Regions from separate parts of the Mesorhizobium sp. BHscii genome, predicted to be linked through region 2. Evidence: predicted binding sites of a transcription regulator. Region 2 holds the regulator's gene; each other region holds the start of a gene.
What was found. The regulator PhoB, encoded in region 2, activates phosphate uptake and scavenging genes when phosphate is short. The targets are predictions, from matches to a motif close to TGTCATNNANCTGTCAT.

Region 1 (3,276 bases), on a different contig from region 2:
CGTTGGATTGGTGATCGGCACCATGGTTTCGACGCGACGGTCGAGATTGCGCGGCATCAAATCGGCCGATGAGATGTAGACGACCGCCCCGTCCGACGGCAGTCCATGGCCGTTGCCGAAACAATAGATGCGGCTGTGTTCGAGGAAGCGGCCGACGATCGACTTGACCCTTATGTTTTCCGACAGGCCCGGCACCTGGGGCCTCAGACAGCAGATGCCGCGCACGACGAGATCGATCTCGACGCCGGCGCGGCTGGCGTCATAAAGCGCGTCGATGATGATCGGATCCACCAGCGCATTCATCTTCATCCAGATGCGGGCCGGCCGGCCTTCCAGCGCATGGGTAATCTCGTCTGAAATATGCTTGAGAATCCGGCTTCTCAGCGTGAAGGGCGAGATAGCCAGCCGCATCTCATCGGTCGGCTCGGCGTAGCCGGTGATGAAATTGAACAGCTGGGCGACGTCGCGGGCGATCGTCGGAGCGGTGGTGAAGAAGGACAGGTCGGTGTAGATGCGCGCGGTGACGGGATGGTAGTTGCCGGTGCCGAGATGCACATAGTTGCGCAGCTTGCCGTCCTCGCGCCGCACCACCAGCGACATTTTCGCGTGTGTCTTCAGTTCGAGGAAGCCGAACACGACCTGAACGCCGGCGCGCTCGAGGTCGCGCGCCCAGCGGATGTTGGCTTCCTCGTCGAAACGCGCCTTGAGCTCGACCAGCGCCGTCACCGACTTGCCGGCCTCCGCGGCGTCGACCAAAGCGCGCACGATCGGGCTGTCGTTCGAGGTGCGATAGAGCGTCTGCTTGATCGCCACGACTTCCGGGTCGGCCATCGCCTGGCGCAGGAACTGCACCACAACGTCGAAGGATTCGTAGGGGTGATGAACGATGATGTCCTTCTCGCGGATGGCGGCGAAACAGTCGCCGCCATGCTCGCGGATGCGCTCGGGAAAGCGCGGATTATAGGGCGTGAATTTGAGATCGTCGCGGGCGATGGCGACGATCTCGGAAATCTGGCTGAGCGCCAGCGGACCGGTGAGCACGCTGATGCGGCTCGATGAGACGCCAAGCTCGCCGGCGACGAACTCGCGCAGTTCGGCCGGCATCAGCTTATCGAATTCGATGCGGATGACCGAGCCGCGGCGGCGGCGCTTGAGCGCCGTCTCGAACAGGCGCACGAGATCCTCGGACTCCTCCTCGACCTCGATGTCACTGTCGCGGATGATGCGGAACGTGCCGGAGCCCTTGACTTCGTAGCCGGGGAACAGCTTGCCGATATAGAGGCCGACCGCCTCTTCCAGCGGAATGAAGCGGACATGATGCTTGCGGTCGGGCAAGCGAATGAAGCGTTTCAGCGCCACCGGCAGACGCAACAGCGCGCTCATCTCCTCGCCATTCCTGCGATGGCGCAATTGCAGGGCCATCGAGAAGCCGAGATTGGGAATGAACGGGAATGGATGCGCCGGGTCGATCGACAGTGGTGTGAGCACCGGAAAGACCTGCTCCTGGAAATGATCCTCGAGCCAGGCCTTCTCGTCCTTGGTCAGCCCATCGCGGCTGATGCTCTCGATGCCTTCCTTGTCGAGCAGCCGCATCAGCGCGGAAAGGCTATTCTGCTGATCTTCCTGCAGACGCTCGACTTCGCGCAGCAATTGTTCGAGCTGTTGTTCGGGGGTGCGGCCGTCCGGGCTCTTCAGCGTGATGCCTTCGCGAACCTGGCCGGCGAGACCGGCGACGCGGACCATGAAGAACTCGTCGAGATTGCCGGCCGAAATCGACAGGAAGCGGACACGCTCGAGCAACGGATGGTTGGCGTTCAGCGATTCCTCGAGGACGCGGCGGTTGAATTGCAGCCAGGAAAACTCGCGGTTCACGAAGCGGTCCGGGTTGCCGCCCTCTGGGCTCGCCACCTCGACGGTGGTGAATTCGCTCTGCACCGGCTTTAGTTCGTTCATGGTTCCTGCTCGTTTCGCACCCGCTGGCCAGAGCATCGCGCGTCTTTCCGGACCCGCAAAGGACGCTCTACCACTCTTAAGCTAGGCATGATCCCCAGCAAAACCGAATTCGGTTTTCGGGCCATGCCTTAACCGGCTTAGCTTATCCTGTGACAGGCTTTTACGACAGTTTGATTTCATCGATCTTGCAAAGAGACAGCTTATGATCCAGATGCAATCCAGGCTACAGCGCGGCGCGCCCTTGGACGCGCAAAGGACGCGGTGGAATTTTGATTTGCGCATGATCCGGGGTCATGCGGCAGATGTAGGAGACGACGATGGCAGGCGGTTCCATTCCCCATTTCCAGAACGATGCGGGCTATGCGGCGATCGACATCGGCGTCAAGGAATTCATGTGCACCGGCGCCAACCCGCCTTTCGACCATCCGCATGTGTTTCTCGACATGGGCGACGACAACGAAAAGGTCTGCCCCTATTGCTCGACGCTTTTTCGCTATTCGCCAAAGCTGAAGGCTACGGAAACGCAGCCTGCCGGATGCCTCTATATCGACCAGGCCGCCTGACGCGCACGTCATCCCCATGGACGACATCCGGTCCCGGCAGGTCGTTATCGCCGGAGCCGGCGTCGCCGGACTGACCGCGGCGCTGGCATTTTCCGAGCGCGGCTATCTGGTGCGGCTGTTCGAACAGGCGCCGCGCCTCGAAGCGGCCGGCGCCGGCATCCAGCTCTCACCCAACGCAACGCGCATCCTTCGCCAGCTCGGCGTGCTCGACCGGCTGTTGTCGGCGGCGGTGCGGCCGGAAGCGGTCGTGCTCAAGGACGCCGCCACGCTGCGCGAGCTGGCGCGGGTGCCGCTTGGCGAAGCAGCCGAAAGGCGCTGGCAGGCACCCTATCTCGTCGCTCATCGGGCTGACCTGCAAGACGCGCTGATGGCGCGCCTTGCCGAACAGCCGGACATCAGTGTCGTCACCGGCGCGCGCGTCGGCGGCGTCGCCGCAGGACCTCGCCGTACCACGGCAACAGTCGACATTCCCGGCAAGACGGTCGAAGCCGACGGCTTTCTGCTGATCGGTGCCGACGGCGTCTGGTCTGCGATCCGCGCTTGTGGCGGGTTTGGGGCCAAAAGCCGGTTTTCGGGCGAGCTTGCCTGGCGCGCCACGACCAGTGCAGACAGTGTCGCAGGAGAAGCCCTGGCGGCGGTCGGCGCCGCCAATTTCGTGACCGCCTTCTTGCATCCCGGTTTTCACCTCGTCGCCTATCCGGTCAGCAACGGCACGGCGTTCAACCTGGCCGCCTTCACCAGGGGCGAGATCATCGCCGAA
Region 2 (3,276 bases):
ATGACAGGTCCTTCTGCTTCTGCCAGTATTTGTCGGCCCGACGGCTTCCGATTCATGAGCGGCCGCGCCAAGGAGGAAGCGAAACAATGTCGGTTGGGATCCGCCATGACGATTTGCGCCGGCGCAACCGGGCGATGGTTATTTCGGCCGTTCGCCGCGCAGGCCAGCCGTCGCGGACCGAGATCGCCGCAACCACCGGCCTCAGCCATTCGACCATATCGGCGATCTCTTCCGACCTGATCCAGGAAGGCATCCTGGCCGAGAGCAAGGCGAGTGAGACCGTTTCGCTGAAACGTGGCAGGCCGCAGGTTGGCCTCAGCCTCAATCCGGAAGCCGCTGCGGTATTGGCCGTCGTATTGTCGCTGAATTTCCTGTCGGTCGCTGTCATCGACTATGCCGGACAAGTGGTCGCCGAGGAACAGCGCCGGCTGGACACGCTGACCATGTCGCGCGACGAGCTGATCGACGAATGTGTCGCCATCGTCCGGCGCCGGCTCGAAGACCCCGACCTCGAGGTCCAAAGCGTCGCCCGCATCGCGCTGGCGATCCAGGGTATTACCGATTCCCATGCGCGCGCCATGTTGTGGTCGCCGATCACGCCGCAGACGAACATCGCCTTCGCCGACATTCTGGAACGCGAGTTCGGCATCCCGGCCATCATGGAGAACGACTGCAACATGATGGCCGTGGCGCTGCGCTGGCGCGACCCGGATCGCTACCGCGACGATTTCATCGCCATCCTGCTCTCGCATGGCATCGGTATGGGGCTGGTGCTGAAGGGCGAACTGTTCACCGGCACCCATTCCTCAGGCGGCGAATTCGGCCACATGATTCATCGGCCGGGCGGCGCGCTTTGCCGCTGCGGGCGGCGCGGTTGCGTCGAGGCTTATGCCGGCAACTACGCTATCTGGCGCAACGCAAGGCGATTGAGCGAGAACGCCGAGCCGGTCGCCGATGTCAGCGACGCCGAGATGCGGGCACTGGCGGCCCGGGCGCGCGAGACGGACGGACCGGAGCGCGAAGCCTACCGCAAGGCCGGCGAGGCGCTCGGCTTCGGGCTCGGCAGCCTGTTCGCGCTGATCGATCCGGCGCCGGTCGCCATGGTCGGTGCCAGCGCTGCCGCCTTCGACCTGATCGAGCCGGCCCTGCGCGAGGCCATCGCCCAGACCGCCGGCGGCCAGCATTCAGGTTCGATTTCCTTCGACACCGAGCCGAACGAACTGCCGCTGATCCGAGAAGGCTGCGCCATGCGGGCGCTGAGCTTCATCGACCAGGAGATCTTCGCGCCGAGCATCCAGGCACGAGCCGGCTCGGTCGGAAAGAACGTGGCTTGAACTCGAAGGCAGGGCTCCCCGGCGACTTGGGGTGGTGTTGAGATTCAGGTCAGGCCGAGTCGAGAGTGGGTTCCGAGAACCGGAGCGGAGCGTACTTTTTGGTACGTGAGCACCGGAAGCGCAGGAAGCCGGCGTTCGCAGGCCGGCATCACCTGAATATCAGCACATCCCTAGTCTTCCCTGATCGCATAGCCCGCGCCGCGGATGGTGCGGATGACATCGGGCATGCGGCCGTTGTTGACTGCCTTGCGCAACCGGCCGACATGGACGTCCACCGTGCGCTCGTCGATGTAGATCGTCTCGCCCCAGACATTGTCGAGCAACTGGCTGCGCGAGAAGACCCGACCCGGGTGCCGCATCATGAATTCGAGCAGCCGGAATTCGGTCGGTCCGAGCCGGATCTCACTCTTCTTGCGATAGACCCTGTGCGATTCGCGATCGAGCATGATGTCGCCGACCTTCAGCACGCTGGACAGTACTTCCGGCTTGGCGCGGCGCAGCAGCGCCTTGACCCTGGCCATGAATTCCGGTGTCGAGAACGGCTTGACCAGATAGTCGTCGGCTCCGGTGGAAAGGCCGCGAACCCGGTCACTCTCCTCGCCGCGCGCGGTCAGCATGATGATCGGCAGCCGCTCGGTTTCGGGACGCACCCGAAGGCGCCGGCAAAGCTCGATGCCCGAAACCGCCGGCACCATCCAGTCGAGCACCAGAAGATCGGGCACATTTTCCTGCAGCCGGATTTCGGCCTCGTCGCCGCGCGTCACCACCTCGACCTGATAGCCTTCGGATTCCAGATTGTAGCGGAGGAGGACGCCCAGCGGCTCTTCATCCTCCACCACCATGATGCGCGGCGCGATCATCGGCCGGTCACTCCTGTCATGTCGCCGGCGCCGACATCGTCGTTTCGTCGAGCTTCGGGCGATCCGCCGGCAATTGCTGCCCGGTCACGACAAAGTAGGCGTTTTCGGCGATGTTGGTGACATGATCGCCGATGCGTTCGAGATTCTTGGCGCAAAACAGAAGATGCGTGCAGGCGGTGATGTTGCGCGGATCCTCCATCATGTAGGTCAGGAGTTCGCGGAAAACCGCCGTGTACTTCACGTCGATCTTCTGGTCGTCGGCGCGCAGCTCTTTCAACGCGCCGGCATTGCGCGACACATAGTGCTCGACCACCCCGCGGAGCTGCACAAGAACGAGATCCGCCATCGCGTCGATACCGTGCGACAGATTACGCGGCGTGGCGCTCTGCCCGACTGCGCTGACCCGCTTGGCTATGTTTTTGGCCAAATCGCCGATGCGCTCGAGATCGCCGGCCATGCGGATTGCGCCAACCACGGCGCGCAGATCTTGCGCCATCGGCTGCCGCTTGGCGATCAGCGTGATCGCGCTATCGTCGAGTTCGCGCTGCCGCGCATCCATGATGGCGTCGTCCGAGACGACACGCTGCGCCATCGCATTGTCTGACGCAAGCAACGCGCGGATCGAGGCTGCGACCATCGCGGCGGCGAGCTCGTCCATGTCGCGGATCAGCCTGTCGATGTGCTCCAGTTCCTCGTCGAAAGATGCGACGGTGTGTTCACCCATGATCCTGTCCTCGTGTTCGAAATTCGCCGCCGGACCGCTCAGCCGAACCGGCCGGTGATGTAGTCCTGGGTGCGCTTGTCGTCGGGATTGGTGAACATCTTGTCGGTTGCGCCCTCCTCGACCAGGTAGCCGAGATGGAACATCGCCGTGCGTTGCGACACGCGGGCTGCCTGCTGCATCGAGTGGGTGACGATGACGATCGTGTAGTTCTGGCGCAGTTCGTCGATCAGTTCCTCGACGCGGGCGGTGGCGATCGGATCCAGCGCCGAACAGGGCTCGTCCATCAGAATCACTTCCGGCGACACGGCGATGGCGCGCGCGATGCACAGGCGCTGCTGCTGTCCGCCGGAGAGACCGG
Region 3 (3,276 bases), on a different contig from region 2:
GCCGTAGCCGCGGGTGAATTGCGGCGGCGCCTTGGCCGAGCCCTTGAACTGGTTGACCATCTGGCACTCGGTGACGCGCACGGAGCCGAGCGGTACCGCGAAGGGCAGCTCCGGCACATCGAGTTCCAGCTCGACCTCACCGATGCGAACCTCGCCGACGAAGGGATGGTTGCGGGCATAGCCGCGCTGGGTGGAATAGCCGAGCGCCAGCAGAAAACCCTCGTCGCCGCGTGACAGCGCCTGCAGGCGGATGTCGCGAGCCATCGGGAATTCCAGCGGCTCGCGGGTGATGTCGCCGGGGACATGATCCTGCGGCATGTCGCCGTCAGGCTCGATCAGGCCTTCGCGGGCGAGGATCGCGGAGACACACGGCATGGCTTCCGCCTCGCTGGCACGCTGCAGCGGCTCGGCGACATCGCCGCCCGCGGCGAGCTCGGGATCGAGCAGCCGGTGAGTGTAGTCGAAAGTCGGGCCGAGCAGCTGGCCGCCAGGAAGATCCTTGTAGGTCGCCGAAACGCGCCGCTCGACCAGCATCGCGCCGGTGTCGATCGCCTTGGTATAGCCGAAGCGTGGCAGCGTGGTGCGATAGGCGCGAACCAGGAAGATCGCCTCGATCATGTCGCCGCGCGCCTGAACGATGGCGAGGGCCGCCAGCTCGCGGTCGTAGAGCGAACCCTCGCTCATCACCCGGTCGACGCCGAGCGCCAGCTGCTCGACGATCTGGTCGAGGCGCAGCGCCGGCACGGAACGGTCGCCGCGCCGGCGGTCGGCGAGCAGGGAGTGGGCGTTGGCAATGGCCGCTTCGCCGCCTTTTACCGCGACATACATATCACGCCTCCATCGTCTTGATGCGCGTCGTGCGCGGCAGGCAGGCAACGCCGTCGGGGGTGGCAAGGATGATGTCGACGCCACGCGGAAAGCGCTGGTTGTTCTGCTTCCATTGCTCGACGAAATGGCGCGGCATCTGCGCCGGCGCGATGGTTGCAGTCATTTCGATGCCGGGACCTTCGAGCAGCAGAGGGGCGCCTGAAACGATATCGCTCACCTGCAGGATCAGCGTTGTGGAGCGGTCGGGATAGTCCTGGGTGCCTTGCGAAAAGCCATCGAGCGACATCATCTCGGCCGGCGTGGCGATCAGCGCGAAATGCGCGTCGGCCGGCGTATTGGCCAGCGGCGCGCCGGTGTGGAAGCCGAGCCATGATTTCACCGCTGCTGGGGCCTGCAAAACGGGGTCGAGCCAGAGCGGCGTGTCGTTGTCGCACAGCGCCAGCGCGATGGCGCCCGCGGTGGCCGACAGTGGCGCCGGTGGGCGGGCGAAGATCGGCAGGGGCCGCAGGGTGCCCGGCCGCGCCATCGCATCCATCACGGCGCGGAACACCGTCTGGGCGTCGAACACCGGATCGGCAAAGCCGCCCTCGATCGCTTGCGTTGCGATGTCCATCAGTCCTCTCCGCGTACCATGGTGAAGAAATCGACCTTGGTTGCCGCCGTCTCGGCGCGCCGCCGTTCACGTGTGCCGGCCAGTGCGGCCTGCAGCGGCGCAATGAGTTTGGTCTCGACCTCGCGGCGCAGGGCAGGATGCTGCCAGAGCGCGTCGGCGATCGCCGCCAGTTTTGCTTTCTGTTTGTCACGGCCGAGCGCGTAGCAGTGGCCGAGCTGTCCGGATGCGAGCCGGACGGTGGCGCGGGTGACCGTCGCCTCGCCGATATTGAATGGTGCGCCGCCGCCGCCGATGCGGCCACGCACGGTGACCAGGCCGGTTTCGGGACCGCGCAGGAGTTCTGCTTCCGAAGGCAGGCCGGCTGCGTTCCAAAGGCGGACGATATCGTCGCCGGTCGATTGCGCCAGCGTCGCCATGACGGCCTTGCGCTCAGCCTGATCGCGCGCTTCCTGTCCTCGCATGGCAGCCATTCCTCTCGTTCCGAATTTGTATAATGATGTAGACAATTATACAAATTATACCTATTCTCTAAAGCGTGTCCATGACGGATGGATGACAGGGCGAAAAAGATCGGGGCAAGAGATGATCGGGCAGCAGATTGCCAGCAGCATAGAGCGGCGCAGCGGCGTCTCGCTGTGGCGGCAGATCGCCGACCAGATCCTGCATTCGATCGCCATCGGCGACTTTGCCGAGAATGCCGCGCTGCCACCGGAGATTGCACTGGCGGAGCGTTATGGCGTGAACCGCCATACGGTGCGCAGCGCCATCGCAGCACTGGTGCAGGATGGCGTGCTGAGGGCCGAACAGGGGCGCGGCACTTTCGTGCTTTCGCGCAAGCGGCTGTCCTATCCGATCGGCGCCCGCACCCGTTTTTCGGAGGGCTTGCAAGGGCAGGCGACGGAGCGCCGCAGCGTGCTGCTCGAATCGGCGGTCGAGCCGGCCAGCCGGCGCGTCGCAGATGGCTTGGGTCTTGCCAACGGTTCGAATGTCATACGCCTTGAGACGCGCGGCGAAGCCGACGGACAGCCGGTCTCGCGTGCCACCGGCTGGTTCGATGCGAAGCGCTTCGCAGGCATCGAGACCGCTATCGCGGAAACTGGATCGGTGACCGCCTCGCTCCAGCGTTTCGGCATCAGTGACTATCTCAGGCAATCGACAGTGCTGTCGGCGCGCCACGCAGATGCCGCCGATCTCGCCGATCTCGATCTGCAGTCCGGCGCCATCGTGCTGGTCACGGTCGCGGTCAATGTCACGCCGGACGGCCAGCCGATCCAGTTCGCCGAAACGCGCTTTCCGGCTGAGCGCGTCGAGCTCAAATTGTCGGCGCGGTAGGTAGGTGCGCGTCTATCCCGGTCTCATCCGACCTGAATGACCGCCTTGATCAGGCCCGATTTCTCATGCGCCCAGCGGGCGAGGTCGCGCGGTGTGTCGCCAAGCGTCGTGCGATGGGTGACGAGCTTTGCCAGCGGCACCGCGCCGTCGCGGATCGAGGCGGCGACATGGTCGAAGTCGGCGCGCAGCGCGTTGCGGCTGCCGATCAGCGTCATCTCGCGCTTGTGGAACTCGGGGTCGGAAAAGACGATGTCGTCCTTGACGACGCTGACCAGGACCAGCGTCCCACCATGCGCGACATGGGCAAAAGCCGACTGGACTGACTGGGTGTTGCCAGTGGCGTCGAAAACCACGTCAAAGCCTTCGCCGTCAGTCGCCTCCCGCGCCAGATCGGTTGCCGATCCCTTCGAGCCGTCGAGGGTGGCAAAGTCGAGTTCGCTTGCGGCGAAACCCAGCCTCTCGGCACTCATGTCGAGCAGCGTCACGTCGAGACCGGCGATGCG

Region 1: a site for PhoB is predicted at 2,116-2,132, ahead of ACWTU7_RS26605 (RNA degradosome polyphosphate kinase). Genes of this name have one in related genera too.
Region 3: a site for PhoB is predicted at 1,983-1,999, ahead of phnF (phosphonate metabolism transcriptional regulator PhnF). Genes of this name have one in related genera too.

The regions. Positions count from the first base shown of each region.
Region 1 is NZ_JBSPKW010000024.1:81,404-84,679, reverse strand. Features, by position in the region: gene ACWTU7_RS26605 (RNA degradosome polyphosphate kinase) at 1-1,953, opposite strand, end outside; gene ACWTU7_RS26600 (zinc-finger domain-containing protein) at 2,271-2,516, shown strand; gene ACWTU7_RS26595 (FAD-dependent monooxygenase) at 2,533-3,276, shown strand, end outside.
Region 2 is NZ_JBSPKW010000006.1:93,088-96,363, forward strand. Features, by position in the region: gene ACWTU7_RS11325 (ROK family protein) at 87-1,334, shown strand; gene phoB (phosphate regulon transcriptional regulator PhoB) at 1,505-2,194, opposite strand; gene phoU (phosphate signaling complex protein PhoU) at 2,211-2,918, opposite strand; gene pstB (phosphate ABC transporter ATP-binding protein PstB) at 2,957-3,276, opposite strand, start outside.
Region 3 is NZ_JBSPKW010000021.1:51,825-55,100, forward strand. Features, by position in the region: gene ACWTU7_RS24640 (carbon-phosphorus lyase complex subunit PhnI) at 1-828, opposite strand, end outside; gene phnH (phosphonate C-P lyase system protein PhnH) at 830-1,441, opposite strand; gene phnG (phosphonate C-P lyase system protein PhnG) at 1,441-1,902, opposite strand; gene phnF (phosphonate metabolism transcriptional regulator PhnF) at 2,024-2,773, shown strand; gene ACWTU7_RS24660 (zinc-binding alcohol dehydrogenase family protein) at 2,797-3,276, opposite strand, start outside.